DNA from 3 places in the Spirosoma rhododendri genome. Region 1 is predicted to be linked to each of the others. Evidence: riboswitches for the same ligand, from Rfam matches in the RefSeq annotation. Region 1 holds a riboswitch; each other region holds the start of a gene.
What was found. Region 1 has a riboswitch for cobalamin ahead of HH216_RS01245 (TonB-dependent receptor plug domain-containing protein). Riboswitches for the same ligand answer to the same signal wherever they lie in the genome.
Positions count from the first base shown of each region.

Region 1 (5,639 bases):
CGAAAACCTACCTGACCATGCGCAACCGCACCGTCGGCTATTTATTGCCGGAAACGAAAAAAGTGGCGGGCGCGAATTAAATATACCCTCACCCCCGGCCCCTCTCCCAAAACGGGAGAGGGGGGTGGCACGTCCTGCCAATTAGCTCCCTGTGGGTACCAATCCGCTAGTCACCCCTCTCCTGTTTTAGGAGAGGGGCTGGGGGTGAGGTCAATCGCAGCCGTGAGGTCAAACCGATATACCATGAAGAAACTCATCATACTCGTTACCACCCTGCTCGTGGCGGGGTTGGCGCAGGCACAGACGTTTAAGGTGCCGCCATTCCAGAAATTTAAACTCAAAAACGGGCTGACTGTCTACCTGATGGAGCAGCACGAAGTCCCGCTCATCAACGTGTCGGCGGTGTTCGACGCGGGGGCGGTGGACGACGGTACGCGCTACGGGCTGGCCAACATGACCGCCGATGCGCTGCTGTTTGGCAGTTCGCGCTACACGAAGGAGGAACTCGAAGCCAAAACCGAGTACGTCGGGGCCAGTATCGACACCTACGGCGGCAAGGAAGTGGCCAAACTGACGGCTTCGTTCGCGGTGAAAGATCAGGATCTGCTGTTTGACATTTTCCAGGACGTACTGACCAAACCGACGTTTAATCAGACCGAGTTTGACAAGTACAAACAGCGGCTGTTGCTTCAGCTGACTCAGCAAAAGGAAAGCCCCCGCTCGGTGATCGGCTCGTATTTTGGGCGGTTCGTCTACGGCGACAACCCCTACGCCAACCCGATTTCGGGGACACCTGCGTCGGTGTCGGCGATTTCGGCGAATGATGTTCGGCAGTTTTATCAGAAAAATTATACCACCGACCGGGCGGCTATCGCCATCGTCGGCGACTTCAACACGGCCGCGATGAAAAAGCGCATGACCGATCTGTTCAGCAACTGGAAAACGGCGGCTTCCACTACGCCCCGGCTGGACGAACCGGCGTTGGCGTTCAGCGGTCCTCGTGTGCTGCTGGTCAACAAAGACGACGCCCGCGAAACGACGTTTATCATCGGTGGTAAGGGTATCAAGCAGAGTAATCCCGATTTTATTCCCGTCACGGTTGTCAATACGATTCTGGGTGGGCGATTTACGTCGTGGCTCAACGATGCGCTGCGCGTGAACTCCGGCCTGACCTACGGGGCCAACAGTCGATTTGCGACGTATCGGAACAGCGGTACGTTTGTCGTATCGACATTCACGAAGAATAGTAGCACGATCCCCGCGATTGACTTGGCCGTTCATGTGCTCGACAGCCTGCACCGCACCGGTATCGACGAGAAGACGCTGACATCGGCCAAAAACTACGTCAAAGCCGATTTTCCACCTCGCTATGAGTCAGCGAGCGAGTTGGCCAACCTGCTGACGGATATGTTTAGCCTGGGGTACGATGAGTCGTTTATCAACAATTTTCAGAAGAACGTCGACGGGCTGACGGTAGCCAAAACGCGGCAGATCATCGACCAGTATTTTCCTGACAAGAACCTGCAATTCGTGCTGATCGGAAAGGCCGATGCGATTCGGGATAAGGTGAAAAAATACGGTGCCGTTACGGAGAAAGAAATCAAGGCAGAAGGCTTCTAAGTGGCCCTCTTTCGTGATGAGGTTACCGTTCGCGAACCCGTTTGCACCGCTCAATCAATAAACATAGGACGGAGTGAGGGGGCTACATACGTTTGACCATCTGGCAGGTAGTGGGTATTTACCCATGACTGACCAAGTAACGAGGTAGTCTTTCCGTTACTATTCCACCTGTTCAATAATTCAGCCCCGAGCAATCGGGGCTGTTTTTTTAGGTGATTCCCGTACCTTTGTCGCGAGTTATCGGTGCCTGATGCCGCTCCGTAGTGGCGTTCATGGCTTAAAAGGGAAGTTGGTGGAAAACCGACGCTGTCCCCGCAACTGTAAGTCTGTACAAACCCGGTTCAATCTGCATGGCCACTGCCTACGGGCGGGAAGGCCCGGACCGGGACGACGAGCCAGGAGACCTGCCGATGACCATCCGCTGCCGAATCGTTCGGAGGAAACGGCCCGGTCGCGTGCTGACGCAAACACGCACGAGAACTGAATCAGATTGTGAAAACCCACGGATGGTTTTGGGGGGCTGTTGGGCTTTCGCTGATGGCTAGCTGGCCTGTTGGCGCGCTCGCCCAAACCACCACAACCGTACCCGACTCCGCCGTGGCGCTGTCGGCGGTGACGGTGCGGGCTATCGCGCCTGAACGGTTTCTGGCGGGGCAAAAAATTCAGCGCATCGATTCGACCACACTGCTTCAGTTTCGGTTCAGCACCATCACCGACCTGCTGACGTACAATACACCCCTGGCGTTTAAGAGCTACGGCCCCGGTCAGCTGGCTACGGTATCCTTTCGCGGTACGTCGGCCAACCACACGGCGGTTCTCTGGAACGGCATCAATATTAACCAGCCGAACCTCGGCCAAACCGATTTCTCAACCGTGCCCGTCGCGGGTTTCGATAAACTGGCTGTGCAATATGGCTCAGGGGCCAGTGCCATCGGCTCCGATGCCGTGGGCGGTAGCATTCTGCTGGGAAGTCAGGCCGACTGGCAAACGCGGCTGGGCGTGACGGTGGGGCAGCAACTGGCGTCGTTCCGTAATAATCAGACGCAGTTGGGGCTTCGCTACAGCAGTGCGCCGGGGGCAAACTGGCAGGTGTCGGGCCGGACGTACCTGTACCGGAGTCAGCTGAACAACGACTACCCGTACCGCGAATTTCGTAACTACTTCGTCGATCAGGCCACGACGGCGCAACGGGGGCTGGTGCAGGATGTGTACGTGCGGCACCGCAACGGTCAGCAACTGTCGGTCAATGCCTGGTTGACGGATAATGATCTGATCCTGAGCCCGCAGGATGCCATTGCGCGGGAGCGAACCCGTACGCAGTCGGCGCGGTTGCTGACGACCTACGCAGCCGGGGCCACAACCGTGCGGCTGGGCTGGATCCGCGACGTGCTCGATTACGCCAAAAGCGACTTTACCCGACCCGATCATACCGAAACCGACCGGTTTATTGGTCGCGTCGAACGCGAGTTCCGGCTGTGGCCCGGCCTGACGGGGGCAGCGGTGAACCTACGGACGGGCGGGGAATGGTCGCACTACCGCACCCGGACGGACGGTTATGGCGGGCAGCTTATCACCGAAAACCGGCAGGACCTGTACGCGCTGCTGCGACTGCAAACGGCGCGTTGGCTCGTGTCGGCTAATGTCCGGCAGGCGTTTGTGACCCGCTTCAACCCCCCGCTGACGCCTTCGCTGGGTGCTGAATACAAACTGCTGATGCAGGGATCGACGACCCTCACGGCGAAAGCATCTGTCGGGCGGAGCTACCGGGTGCCGACCCTGAACGAACGCTACTGGATCGAACTCGGCGACCCGAATCTGAAACCCGAATCGGGCGTTAATCTGGAAGGTGGGCTATCGCTGGTCAGTGCACTGTCGCCCACGCTGAACCTAACCACCGACCTGACGGCATACCATAACCGCGTCGACAATTGGGTGCTCTGGAACCCCACGACCGACTACCACGTCGAAAACCTGCAACTGGTGGTGGCACGGGGTGGCGAACTAGCAGGCACACTTCGCTACGCGCAGTCGGGCTGGCAGGCGGGGCTACGGGTCGGCTATGCACTGACGCGCACGTCGCAGGAGCGGGCCTACGACAGCTACGCCCGCGACGTGATCGGTAAGCAGTTGCCTTACGTGCCGGTGCATACGGGTACGCTCAACGCCTGGGTGCAGCGCGGCCGGTCGCGGCTGTCGGTGCAGATGCAGACAAGTTCGCGCCGGTACATCACCGCCGACAACACGCAGTATTTTCAGGGTGTCCTGCTGGCGAATGTGCTGGCCGAAACGCAGGTGCGGGTCGCCAAAGCCGCTTTTCGGGTGCAGGGTCAGGTCAATAATCTATTCGACGCGCTGGTCATCAGCGTTCGGCGCAACGCCCTGCCGGGCCGAAATTTCGCCATCAACGTGCTTTTTACTTTACCATCCAATAATCTATGAACAAACACATTACAACCGGAATCGTCGCCAGCGTATTAACGCTTAGCCTGTGGAACTGTAAAACCACCGACCCGGAGGCATCGCCTTACGAATCAGGAGCTTATATTGCCAATCAAGGTAATTTTTCGCAGAATAACGGGTCGGTGACCTATATCCCGACGGGTAGTAATACGGCGCAGACCAGCATCTTCGCTACGGCAAATTCTGGGCTGACGATCAGCGGTGGCGTTCAGGATATTACGGATGTCAACGGCAAAATGCTGATTCTGGTCGATAACACGGCGGCCGGTCAGGACAAGGTCGAGATCGTGGAAGACGGTACGTTCAAAAGCCGGGCGACGCTGAAAACCCCCGACATTGAGAACCCCCGCCGGGTGATCTACGCGGCTCCCAACAAAGCGTATGTTAGCTGCTGGGATGTATCGGGTAGCTTCAGCGCGGGTACGTTCTATAAAGATCCCGGTTACGTGGCGGTCGTCGACGTGAACTCGGGTACGGTGACGAAGAAAATCTCAGCCGTTAAGGGAGCCGAGGGTATGGTTCTCGTCGGTAGTGAAGTATTCGTTGGTAGTGCCGGTTACAGCGGTGGGAATGCGTTGGCCATTATCAATATCAACACCGACGAGGTGGTTCAGAAGGTCGACATGGGTGGCGAAGCCGAACCGATTGCCGTCGATGCCAATGGTAAACTGTGGGTACTGGTCGGTCAGACGATGATCTGCTATAACGCCGGTGCCCGAACCGTTGAGAAGCGCGTACCGCTGAACGCAACCCCAACGGGCGTGGCCATCAGCCGCGACAAAAAGAGCTTCTACTTCTCGACCAGCAACCGTACCTACCGGTTCGCCATCACCGACACCAGTGTACCAACGACGGCCGTTCAGAACCGTTCGTTCAGCGCCATCGGTATCGACCCAAACAGCGGTACATTCTACGGTAGTCAGAACCCGGTCAGCTACAGTCAGGCGGGGTACGTAATCCGCTACCAAGAAAGCGGTGCCCTGATCGACTCGGTCCGCGCCGAAATCGCTCCGTCGCGGTTCTTTTTCCGGTAATGGGGCGGGTTTCCCTCACCCCCGGCCCCTCTCCCAAAACGGGAGAGGGGAGCGTTAAATGGTATGCAATAACAGGTTGGGTAAAGCGAACCGCTAATAATGTATAGGTAAACTTCCGCGCAACAGGTTGCCCGTCCCGAAACAGAGCGGGTTTTGCTCGTTATGCGGTTTCGGTTGACACAGCGAACGCCCCGGTTTGGTAGGTTTCTCTCGACATGATAAACTTGAGAGTTATGGAAAAAGAAATATTTGAAAAAGCTTTCAACGAAAGTCTAAACAAAAACTTCCAAAGACAATCAAAGTATTTCGAATTTGACTTTTATGTTTTCTCTGAGCTGGGTGGTTTGATATTTGAAATCAACAAATGTCTAATTCTTGATTTTTATCGGGCGTCGATAACTTTGACAAATAATCTTTTAGAGCGATTACTGAAGCTAGCTTTAATTTATAACGAGACTGGGATTGGCCCTCAACCAATTGAAGACTGGAGTTCTACTTTTTCTATACCTAATGAAAAGTATAGCT
Region 1 covers NZ_CP051677.1:306,759-312,397, reverse strand. Annotated here, with positions in the region: gene HH216_RS01255 (M16 family metallopeptidase) at 1-80, shown strand, start outside; gene HH216_RS01250 (M16 family metallopeptidase) at 244-1,620, shown strand; cobalamin riboswitch at 1,845-2,046, shown strand; gene HH216_RS01245 (TonB-dependent receptor plug domain-containing protein) at 2,158-4,059, shown strand; gene HH216_RS01240 (YncE family protein) at 4,056-5,114, shown strand; gene HH216_RS01235 (hypothetical protein) at 5,348-5,639, shown strand, end outside.

Region 2 (5,639 bases), 2.4 Mb from region 1:
GGTGATCGGCAGATCGATATGAAATATGGCGTGCTGACCGAAACTGCCCGCCGACCGTCGGTTGCCGTTATTCTGTCTATCCCGTTCGGTATCGATAACTCACTTATTACCAATGCTATCGTAGCGACGAAGCACGTTTCGCTGTCGTCGGCGATCGAGCTGGAACTGACAGCTGGCTACGCTAGTCCTTACTTTCTTGAACGATCAGACACGCGGAATGATCAGAACTCAACCCTGTTTTCGGGCTTTATTTTTCAGGACAAGCGGGACAAGGCCGCTTACTATCTGGCGGGGCCGATTGCTGGTATCAAAGCCAGCCTGAGCCGAAAAGGGGGATTGATGGCCGAGTGGGATTCGCAGCATATCAACCTGGGTGGGTACGCTACGCTGTTCAGGCACTGGACCGTGCAGGCGGGAGTATTGAATTTTGATCAGCTGACCGTGGGAACGTCCTACGCCTTCTCTCTTTTGCCCACCAAACAGACGACCAGTCATGACAAAGCGCAGTAAGCGTTGGCCCTATCTGCTGCTGTTGCTGGCAACGGTACGGCTGGCGGGTGCTCAAAACACGCCCAACCGAATCATGAGCGCCCTGGAAAACCTGACCGTCGACAGTGCGCAGTACCGTGTCGTGTACGAGCAGCGGCTGTACCGTAATCCCATGACCGCGATGCGGGCCATAAGTCGCACTGCCGTTGCCAACACGGCTACGACGCTGGTTCCGCTTTTTCAGGGCGTATCGATTGCGCAGTATCGTCTGTCGCCCACGTTCAGCACCAGTCTGCTAACCCGCCGGGACCGGATTGCCTACGCCGACGCGGTACCGTTCAACCGGCGGGCCTACAAGCTTGATTTTCGTCTTCAGCCGGAGTTCACGGCTAACTTCGGAAATCGTGACCGGCCGGTGCAGAGCAAAACCAACATCCTGCTGCAAAGCCAGCTTTATCTGCGTCGGGGTCTGGTACTCAACTGGGGTATCGTGTTTCCAATCGTGAATGATCTGGATAATCAGGCGCTGAATGTTCGTCCGGCCCCGATCTTCCTGAACCAGTTCCTGGCGCTTAACCAGGCTGACTTTATGAGTATTTCGGCGGGATTGTTCTACACGGACCGGTACGGCCTGAACGTGCAGTACCGGCACGCAGACCTGCGGTCTCCCTGGTCATTCGGGCTTGAAACCAGCCTGACCGGGTTTTACTTCTTCCCCAAAGACGGCTTTTATTATCAGTCGCCCACGGACCTGCTGCTGCTGGCTGATCTGGCTTACCGCATTGGCCGACATAATGTAACGCTGAAAGTATCGGGCGGGCAGTACCTGTACAATGACCGGGGCGGACGAATTGACTTTATCCGGCAGTTTCCGAATGTTGAGGTGGGCTTTTTTGCGACCAAAACGGGAAATGGCTCGACCGCTGGCTTTAACTTCGCTATCCCTATCCCGCCGGGACGTATTGCGCAGACGAAGCGGGTCAGGCTGCGAAGTACCGAAGAGTTTCGGTGGGAGTATAACTACAGCCGGGGCTACAACATCGGCTCCCGGTACAAAGTGGGCTATCAGCTCGATGCCCTCTTGCGACAGTACCACAACAGTTATCTTAAAAGTCAGTAGCATCAGGGCCGTCCGCACCAGTTTGTGAAAACGCACTACTGGTCGAAACGGGCGGGCCGACATTTCTCCGGCAGCGTAGTACGATTACGAATACCAACACCGTACCTTTGTGGGGCAAGGGTAGCCGACGGTGTGTTTCAGACACGACCGGCCGGTTTTAAAAGGGAATCCCGGTGCAAAACCGGAACAGTCTCCGCTGCTGTAATCTCCACAAACGTAATCAACCCCGTGTGCCACTGTTTCTGCGAAATGGGAAGGCCGTTGGTTACGGAGTAAGTCAGAAGACCTGCCGTTGCTTCATCGATAATGGCTTTCGGAGAAAAGGCCCGTTCATCTGTGCATACAAAAACTGCTCGTTTTTTGCAGCGTAAACCACGCATTGCCGCCTGGTTTGTCTGCCTGTTGTTTGGTCTGTCAACCAGCAGCGTATCCTATACGGTTACCGCAAAGCCCGCACCCAAAAGCGCGGTTCCGGCCCGTCCGCAGGTTGCCATCCGTTACGCCAAAGGCTTTACGATTCGCTACAGCGGCCCCTACAAATTCGTGTCGATCATGAGTCCGTTCGACAAAAGCGTCGATACGGTTCGGTACGTGCTGGTGCCGCGCGGAACGCCCGCGCCGAAAGGTTACGCGGCCAGTCAGGTCATTGATATTCCACTGCGGAGTATCGTCGCTATGTCGTCGATGCACGTAGGGTTGGCGGAATTCCTGGGGGCGGAAGACCTCATCGTCGGTCTGGGTAATCTCAAATACGTATCGTCGCCGAAGGTGATTCAGCGCATCGACGCGGGGAAGGTCCGTGAAGTGGGCCGCGACCAGACCATCAACGACGAACAGGTAATTACGATGCAGCCCGATTTGCTGATGGCGATGGGGAGCCCCACGGCCCGGCTCGACCATTACCGTACCATCCGGGGTGCGGGCGTGCCGGTGCTGATCAACTCGGAATGGGTGGAGACAACGCCACTGGGCCGGGCTGAATGGGTGAAACTGCTGGCTGCGCTGCTCAACAAAGAAACGCTCGTCAACCAGAAATTCGCGAAGGTCGAGCAGGAATACAACCGGCTGGCTACGCTGACGAAGCCGGTTGCCAGCAAGCCGACGATTATCAGCGGCATGAACAGCAAGGACGCCTGGTTCGTACCCGACGGCGACAGCTACATGACCCGCTTTTTTCTGGATGCCGGAGGAAAATATCCGTGGGTGAACCGCCGGGCAACGGGTAGCCTACCGCTCAATTTTGAAGCCGTGTACCCCGTCGCCCTAACGGCCGACTACTGGCTCAACGTGGGGATGATGTCGGTCGATTCGAAGCAGAGTGTACTGGCCAAAGACGCGCGCTACGCCGATTTCAAAGCTTTCAAAACCGGACGACTGTACAGCTATACCAAACGGGTCAACAGTCGGGGTTCCAACGATTTCTGGGAATCCGGTGCCGTCAATCCGCATCTGGTGCTGGCCGACCTGATCCGTATTCTGCACCCCGATCTGCTACCGAAGCACCAACTGGTTTACTATCAGCAACTGAAGTGATGAACACGGCTGATACGCATCCGTCCGGTCCGCCATCCGCGTGGTCCTGGCGTCGGCTCGTCGTGCCCGTACTGGCCGGGCTGGCGCTGCTTTGCTTTCTACTCGACATTGCCCTGGGGTCGGTAGCTATTCCGATCAAAGAAGTGGCCCGTATCGTGTTCAGCCAAACGTCCGACAACGAAGCGTGGCTGTACATCGTCCAGAAGATACGGCTACCCAAGGCCATCACGGCCGTTATCGTCGGCTGTGGCCTGTCGGTGAGTGGGTTACAGATGCAGGCGTTGTTTCGCAATCCGCTGGCTGGTCCGTCGGAGCTGGGGATTACGGCCGGGGCTGGGCTGGGTGTCGCGCTGGTCATGCTGGGCAGCGGGGGTAGTGCCAGTTTGTACGCGATCCGGCAACTGGGCATCGGCGATAGCTGGCTGCTGGTCGCGGTGGCGTCGGCGGGGTCGGCGCTGGTACTGGCGCTGGTGCTGGCAATTGCCGGTCGACTGCGCGACAATGTCGTTTTGCTCATCGTTGGGGTGATGGTCGGTACCGTGACGCTGGCGATCATCAGCATCTGGCAATATTTCAGTCAGCCCGAACAGTTGCAGGAATATTTACTCTGGACGTTTGGCTCGCTGGGCGGGGTCGTACAGACGCACCTATACGTGCTGGCGGGTGTAGTGGCGGGTGGCCTGCTACTGGCGTTCACACTGTCGAAGTCACTGAACGTGCTGCTGCTGGGCGACAACTACGCCCGGAGTATGGGCCTCAATGTACCGCGCAGCCGCCTGCTGATTCTGCTCAGTACCAGTGTGCTGACGGGCAGTATCACGGCTTTCTGCGGACCGATCGGGTTCGTCGGTATCGCCGTGCCCCACCTGACCCGGTCACTGCTCGACACCGCCGACCATCGTCTGCTGATACCAACGGCCTGTCTGGTCGGAACCATTCTGCTGCTCATCTGCGACAGTATTGCGCAGTTGCCCGGTACGCAGGCGATTCTACCTATCAACATCGTCACCTCGCTACTAGGCGGGCCGGTCGTGATCTGGATTATCATGCGTCGTAACACCATCCGCACGGCTTTCTGATGAACGAACCGCTGTTAACGACGCACGACCTGAGCATCGGCTACCCGACGCAGCAACGTACCGTGGCGCAGGGGCTGACGCTGTCACTAGCTGCCGGTCAACTGGTTTGCCTGTTGGGACCGAACGGGGCGGGAAAGTCGACGCTGATGCGGACGCTGGCGGGGCTACAGACACCGCTGGCCGGAACGGTGCAGCTGGCTGGTCAGCCGTTGACTGACATCAGTACGCTCGATCTGGCCCGGCGCATGAGTCTGGTGCTGGCCGAGCGGGTGGATATGGGTACGATGCGGGTAAGTGAGCTGGTGGCGCTGGGCCGGGCCCCGCATACCGGCCGCTTCGGCCGACTGACGGCCATCGATCAGGCGCGGATTGAGCAGGCATTGACCCTGACGAATACGCACCGGCTGGCCGACCGGCGGTTGCATCAACTGAGTGATGGTGAGCGGCAGACGGTGATGCTGGCCCGTGCGCTGGCGCAGGATACCGACCTGATTTTGCTGGATGAACCCACGGCCCACCTCGACCTGCCTAACCGCGTTGAGATGATGCGGCTGCTGCGACAACTGACCCGGCAAACCGGCAAAGCGATTCTGCTATCGACCCACGAACTGGACCTGGCCCTGCAAGCCGCCGATGCACTATGGCTGTTCGACGCACGGGGACATCTGGCCGTGGGGGCACCCGAAGATCTGGTGCTAACGGGTGCGTTCGATGCTGCCTTCGACAAAGCCGGGTTTTACTTCGACCGCTCGACCGGCACGTTTACGATGCAACCCGATGAGAACGGTCCGGCGGTCCGCCTGTCGGGCAATGAGTCACTGCTGTTCTGGACGCGCCGGGCGCTGCGTCGGGAGGGATTCGCGATACAGGACACCGCCGACCGGACTATCGAAGCTTTTTTCCAACAGGGGCAGGCGCGTTGGCAGTACACCTATGCGGGACAAACCCGCATGGCTACGTCAGTGAGTGAATTGCTGAGGATGTTGAATACGTCATAGTTGTCCCCGACAGCTTCTAGCTGTCGGAGCCGTCAGGCTAAGTGTAGTTGCTTGATTAGCCGCTAGCGCGGCTCGACAGCTGGAAGCTGCCGGATACAACATAATCATCAAATTACTATGAAGATATACACGAAAAAAGGCGACAAAGGCACGACGGGCCTGTTTGGCGGAAGCCGGGTCGACAAAGACGACGTGCGGGTAGAATGCATTGGTACGCTCGACGAAGCAAATTCCACCATCGGGCTACTGCGGGTCAGGCTGGGCAACGCCCATGAATGGCAACCGAATCTGCACAAGATTCAGAAAGATTTGATGGATATGATGTCGCACCTGGCTCGCCCATCGGACGCCAAGAAGGAAAACAAGAACCCGATGCCGGAAGACGGCGCTGACTTCTGTGAGCAGTGGATCGACGCGCTC
Region 2 covers NZ_CP051677.1:3,683,747-3,689,385, forward strand. Annotated here, with positions in the region: gene HH216_RS15305 (YjbH domain-containing protein) at 1-510, shown strand, start outside; gene HH216_RS15310 (YjbH domain-containing protein) at 494-1,609, shown strand; cobalamin riboswitch at 1,711-1,917, shown strand; gene HH216_RS15315 (ABC transporter substrate-binding protein) at 1,970-3,142, shown strand; gene HH216_RS15320 (FecCD family ABC transporter permease) at 3,142-4,221, shown strand; gene HH216_RS15325 (ABC transporter ATP-binding protein) at 4,221-5,219, shown strand; gene HH216_RS15330 (cob(I)yrinic acid a,c-diamide adenosyltransferase) at 5,337-5,639, shown strand, end outside.
Region 2: another riboswitch for cobalamin. It lies ahead of HH216_RS15315 (ABC transporter substrate-binding protein); the one in region 1 lies ahead of HH216_RS01245 (TonB-dependent receptor plug domain-containing protein).

Region 3 (5,639 bases), 2.4 Mb from region 1:
CAGAATCCGTTGGATGGCCAGGCCGGGGTTTTCGGTCGGTAGTTCACCCGCCGGAATGACGCCTTCAATTGGCTTGCCTGCCGCGTTACGGCCACGAATCACCAAAGGAATCGTTGATTTTTTCGTCGTCCTGGTAGCCATGCTATTCTCGTTTACTGGATTAACAAATTTAACGTATTCGGTGCTGGCATACCAGCTTCCAGGCGAATATAGGCAGTTTATGAGGCCACCTGATTCGCCGTTTCAACTGAATTCAGCCGAAGTAAGTGCTCGATAAACGCTGGGTTATCGCCCCAGTAGAGGTGAACGTAGGACGCGAACGTGTTCTGAACGCGGTATAGCTTCGTCTCGACCGGAATGCCTTTGGCGTTGCTGATCGACGCGACAGAGGGCAGGGGAGTTGGTTCCGCCAGATTGGAATAGTGGAATTCGTGGCCGTTGATACGCATGTCGTTCCAGTTGACGGTTCGGTAGCCCAGCGTCAGTTTGGCGGCTTGCATCGAGGTCGTTACGTCCAACACCCCCGCCATCGGCCAGGCTGTTCCAGACCGGGTCAGGCGGGACTGGACTTGAATGGATTGACTTAGGTACATCAACCCACCACATTCGGCGTAAGCTAGTCCACCCGACAGGCAGTAGTCGTGGATACTGGTACGCATGGATTCGTTCGCGCTCAGTTGCTGCGCGTGCAATTCGGGGTAACCGCCGGGCAGGTACAGAAAATCCGTGTCGGGTAAAACCGAATCGTGCAGAGGGCTGAAAAACGTGACGGTGCCGAACTCCGCCAGCCGGTCGAGGTTTTGTTTGTACGTGAACAGAAAGGCTTCGTCCCGTGCTACGCTGATTCGGCGCGTCTGCCGTTCCGATACCGACGTAGTTGCTGGTGCCACCACCGGTGCAGCGGTCTGCGTGACGGTCAGCAGCCGGTCGAGGTCGACGGTTTTGGGTAGTTCGTCGGCGATGGCCTGAATGATCTGTTCGTAATCCGTTTCGGACGACAGGTGCAGCCCCAGATGCCGCGAGGGAATGGCAAAGCGCGGGTTGTTGGGCAAATAGCCCAGCGGTTCTACACCCACATCGGCGCAGGCGTCGGCCAGAAACCGGTAGTGCGATTCAGACCCAACGTTGTTGAAAATAGCCCCGACCAACCGGATACCCGCGTAAAAATTCTTGAATCCGTAGAGCAGCGGGGCCACCGAATACGCCATCGCCTTCGCGTTGACAACCAGCACGACGGGTATGTCCAGTAACTCCGCCACGGCCGCGCTACTGCCCTGCATCCGATCCGACCCGTCGAATAACCCCATCACCCCCTCCGTAATCGCGACGTCAGTCTCCTGCACGTATCGCCCATACGAAGCCCGTACGTGCTCCGGCGACGCCATGAATAAATCGAGATTGATGCTGGGCGGCAGTCCGTTGGGCGGCACTCCGTTGGGTCGACCGGCCGCCGTGCTGTGGTGCTGCGTGTCGATGTAGTCGGGGCCGCACTTGAACGGCTGCACCTGCAATCCCCGGTTTGCCAGCGCCCGCAACAGCCCCAGCGTGAGGGTCGTCTTGCCGGAACCGCTGGACGGTGCCGCGACAAGGAACTGAGAAAAGCGTTCAGCCATGCGTAACGTGGGTTGAGTCGTGAGCAGACCAACGGCCGAACCGGTATTTCTGTGCGCTGGCAGTATGGAGAAGAGGGGGTTGGTAGGCAGGCCTATACTGCCGTTCTTGCTGATACCATACCGGTAAGTCAGCACGCACCAAACCCGACCTAGCTTCAAACCGCGGAAGCGTTGTCGTCTCGAAACAGGCAGGTCTCCTGACTTGAACCATCGCTGCCGTCCTTCCCGAATCGACGGGTTAGTGGACGCTTGTGAGCAGCGACTTGATGCGTTCGTACAGTTGCGCGACAGTTCGGGCTTATCCCGATTCCCTTTTCACCACCTATAGGGTGGCACCTGTTTCGGTTGGAAGAAATGACGTCGAAACGTTAATCGATACCAAAGGTAACGCGAAAAGCCCCTACTTTTGCAGCTGTTAGCTGGTGCCCTTCCGTTGCGGAGGGCTTAAAAGGGAATCCGTCGCCCCGCCGATGCGGAGTTAATCGGAGCAGTTCCCGCTGCTGTATAGTTCACAAATCAGGCATTGACAATACGCCACTGTTCCGGACGGAATGGGAAGGCGTCGGTGCTGAACGAGCCAGAAGACCTGCCGCGAACATCATAACCGGGTTGCTTTCGGGACCAAAAGCGGCAGGAAAGTCAACGGATGCGCCGATGCGGCAGCGTCCGGGCTTTTTTCGTGCGCACTTCCCAACGGTCAGCCCCAATCCGTTGCGCACATGGTCAATCCGTTACTCCTCGATTCGTTACTGCTGGGGGTTCAGCACTCCTTCGAACCCGATCACATGGCTGCCGTGTCGGTACTGGCGTCGGAGAAAGAAAAATCAGGCCGTCGGCATCTATGGCGGGTCATCTGGCGGTCGTCGCATTGGGCGCTGGGGCATTCGTTCACGCTCATTCTGTTTGCCTGCTTCATTCTGTTACTCAAATCGGCCCTGTCTCTCAACATCGCCGAGCAGGTTGAACTGGCGGTTGGGCCGCTGATGATCTGGCTGGGCGTCGTCGCGATCCGGCGCAATTACGTACAGACCCACGAACGCGCCCATCCGCACAATCCACCGGCCACGACGTTCAGCCGGTCGTTCTGGGTTGGGATGGTGCATGGATTGGCCGGGACAGGTGGAGCCTGCACCGTCGCGCTGACCCTGGCTGCCCGCGACGCAGCAACCGCCGTCTGGATTATCATCCTGCAAAGCGCGGGGATCATCGTCGCCATGACGCTGTACGGTTGCCTGCTGGCTTTTTCACTGACAAAAGTGGTCGACCGCTGGCGCACGGCGGTGCGGGTTATCAACTACGCCGTCGGTATTTTCTCCATCGGCATCGGGCTTCTCACGCTGTGGGAAGTGGCCCAATCGTATCGGTAGGCCCGTTTTACTTCTCTTTCTGTCATCCCGACGACAGGAGGGATCTTCGGTAGCAGACGACTCTCCTACTCTTACCCGGAGATTCCTCCTGTCGTCGGGATGACAAAAACCGAACGGATTCAACAGCAATCATCTATCAATTAAATACAACCTACGTGACGAATTTTTTCCGTCGATGCGACCGTTTGGGTGCGCCTGTTTCTTCATCATCGGCTATATCGGTTCGCGTCGGCTCGACGCTGGTAACCCTGTCGTTGCTGACCGTGTCAGCCTATGGCCAAACGCCCGATTCACTCCGCAATCGTGACCTCACGGAGGTCGTTGTAACGGCGACCCGCTCCGATAGTCGGCGCGAGCTGGTGCCGCAGCAAATCAACGTACTAACCCGCCACGACATCGCCCAGACGCAGGCGTTCGACGTGACCGATCTGGTCAAGAAGCTGGCGGCTGTCAACGTCATTCAGTATCCCAGCTTGTCGTCGGGCGTGGGTATTCGGGGGTTCCGGCCGCAGTTTTCGGGGCTAAACCAACGTACGCTGCTGCTCATCGACGGCCGTCCGGCGGGGGCAACCAACCTCTCGACTATCGGCCTGAACAACGTCGAGCGGGTGGAAGTGCTGAAAGGTCCTGCGTCGGCGCTGTACGGATCGCAGGCGATGGGGGGTGTTATCAACGTCATTACCCGGCGGTCGCGCGGGCCGATTCGCGGAAACGCCTTTGCCGAATACGGGTCGTTTCAGACTTATCAGGCGGGCGGCAACGTCGGTGGCAACCTGACCAGACGACTCGATTTCGACCTGTCGGCCAGCTATTTCAAACGGGCGCAGGACTATAAACTGGGCAGCGGCAATTTCTTCCGGGACAAACTGAACGGCGATCAGGCGGTAAAGAATTATACCAACAAGCCATCGGAAACGGTGGACGACCGTAAAGACGACGGCCTGACCCGCCCCAACACAAAGCTGTCCTATTACTCGGGTTCGCTACGGCTGGGGTATCAGCTAGGTGCCAACTGGCGCGTCGATGTGCGGGGGAGAAGTTCATCGCGAAAGACGTCGAATCGCCGGGTGACATTACGTACGGTACCACGCAGTCGAGCCTGAAAGATGCCGATCGGCAGGCGGCTGAAGTTGCGCTGAGCGGCCAACTGGGGGCGCACAAACCGGTGTTGCGTGTGTTTGCATCGGGCGAAAATAGCTTTTTCAAAACGACCAACGTATCTGGCAAACCTGTTACACCTTATCAGTCGTCGACGACCGAAAACCGCTGGCAGGGGATTCAACTGAAAGACAACTGGCAGATCGGTCGGCACTCGCTGACCATTGGCTATGACTATCTGGATGCCAGTACGAGCAGCCGCGCCTGGACCGACGCGACCACCGAACGGGCACCAACCTCGCCCAACTACGCGATCCGTTCGTCGGCGTTCTACGCGCAGGGGCAACTGCGATTCAGCAACGATCGGCTGATTCTGCAACCGGGCATACGCTACGACAACATTACGTTCGACGTGAAGGAAACCCCGCTGCTGACGACTTACAAAGGCGGTAAATCGACCACGCCGTTCGTTAGCCCCAGCCTGGGCGCGGTGGTTCGCGTAGCACCTGATCTGCGATTGACGGGTACCGTGGGTCGCGCGTTCGTAACGCCCGATGCGTTCAACGTAGCGGGCTATTCGGAAGTGCGTACCTCGGCGGGGCGCATCACGATCACGACCGGTAACCCGGATATTCGCAACGAAAATAGCGTCAGCTACGACGCCGGGCTGCACTACAGCCGCCCCACGAGCGGGTTCAGCGCGGGCGTAACCTACTTCCACACGACCGTAAACGACCGGATTGCGCGCATTATCACGCAGGTAAACGAGCGGCAGACCAACGGCGATGTTATCGTGGCGCGGGCTACTTACGTCAACGCGGCCGATTCGCAGATCAGCGGGATCGAGTCGGAAGCGGGATATGATTTTGGCGCACTGGCAGCTTATCGGTATTCGCTGAAATTGTTCGCCAACGCCACCAACATGATTCGGTACAGCGAAACCGTGGTTGGTACCGACGGAGCCGTGACGGAACGCGACATCATGAACGTCGCGAAAGCCAACGTCAATGCCGGACTGGATTACGATTCGTTTAAGGGTTTCCGGGCGCGGCTGCTGGGCCGGTACGTCGGTCACCGCAAAGACACGGATTTCACCGACGCAGCCAACCCCGAAATCGAATACCCGGTCTATCTGGTGCTTGACGCCAGCGCGTCGTATACGCTGGCGCGGCAGCATACGCTGAGCCTGCAAGTGACGAACCTGACCGACGAAAACTACTACGAAAAGCGGGGCTACAACCTGCCCGGACGCTCGTTCTTCGTCCGGTATAACTTCGCGTTCTAGCCGCACTAACGCCACTAAACACCAAAGCCGCTATTGGACAGACCAATAGCGGCTTTGGCGTTTATCTGCCTGGTGGCCAAGCTATACGTCCCGGTGGTTAACGCTGCGAACCGGTTTTTTTCGTGGCTGGTCGTTTGGGGGCCGGTTCGTTGGTTGTGGAGCGGGCACCACGGGTTGGCTGGCTGGTAGCACCCGATGCTGGTGTGCCCATGTCGGGCGAAGACCGGGTCTGGTTGGTAGCACTTACCGACGGTGGCGCTGGCGCTGGTCGTGGAT
Region 3 covers NZ_CP051677.1:3,706,828-3,712,466, forward strand. Annotated here, with positions in the region: gene HH216_RS15430 (hypothetical protein) at 1-141, opposite strand, end outside; gene HH216_RS15435 (cobyrinate a,c-diamide synthase) at 219-1,613, opposite strand; cobalamin riboswitch at 1,784-1,968, opposite strand; cobalamin riboswitch at 2,016-2,221, shown strand; gene HH216_RS15440 (hypothetical protein) at 2,333-2,980, shown strand; gene HH216_RS15445 (TonB-dependent receptor plug domain-containing protein) at 3,136-4,083, shown strand; gene HH216_RS15450 (TonB-dependent receptor) at 4,155-5,363, shown strand; gene HH216_RS15455 (hypothetical protein) at 5,461-5,639, opposite strand, start outside.
Region 3: another riboswitch for cobalamin. It lies ahead of HH216_RS15435 (cobyrinate a,c-diamide synthase); the one in region 1 lies ahead of HH216_RS01245 (TonB-dependent receptor plug domain-containing protein).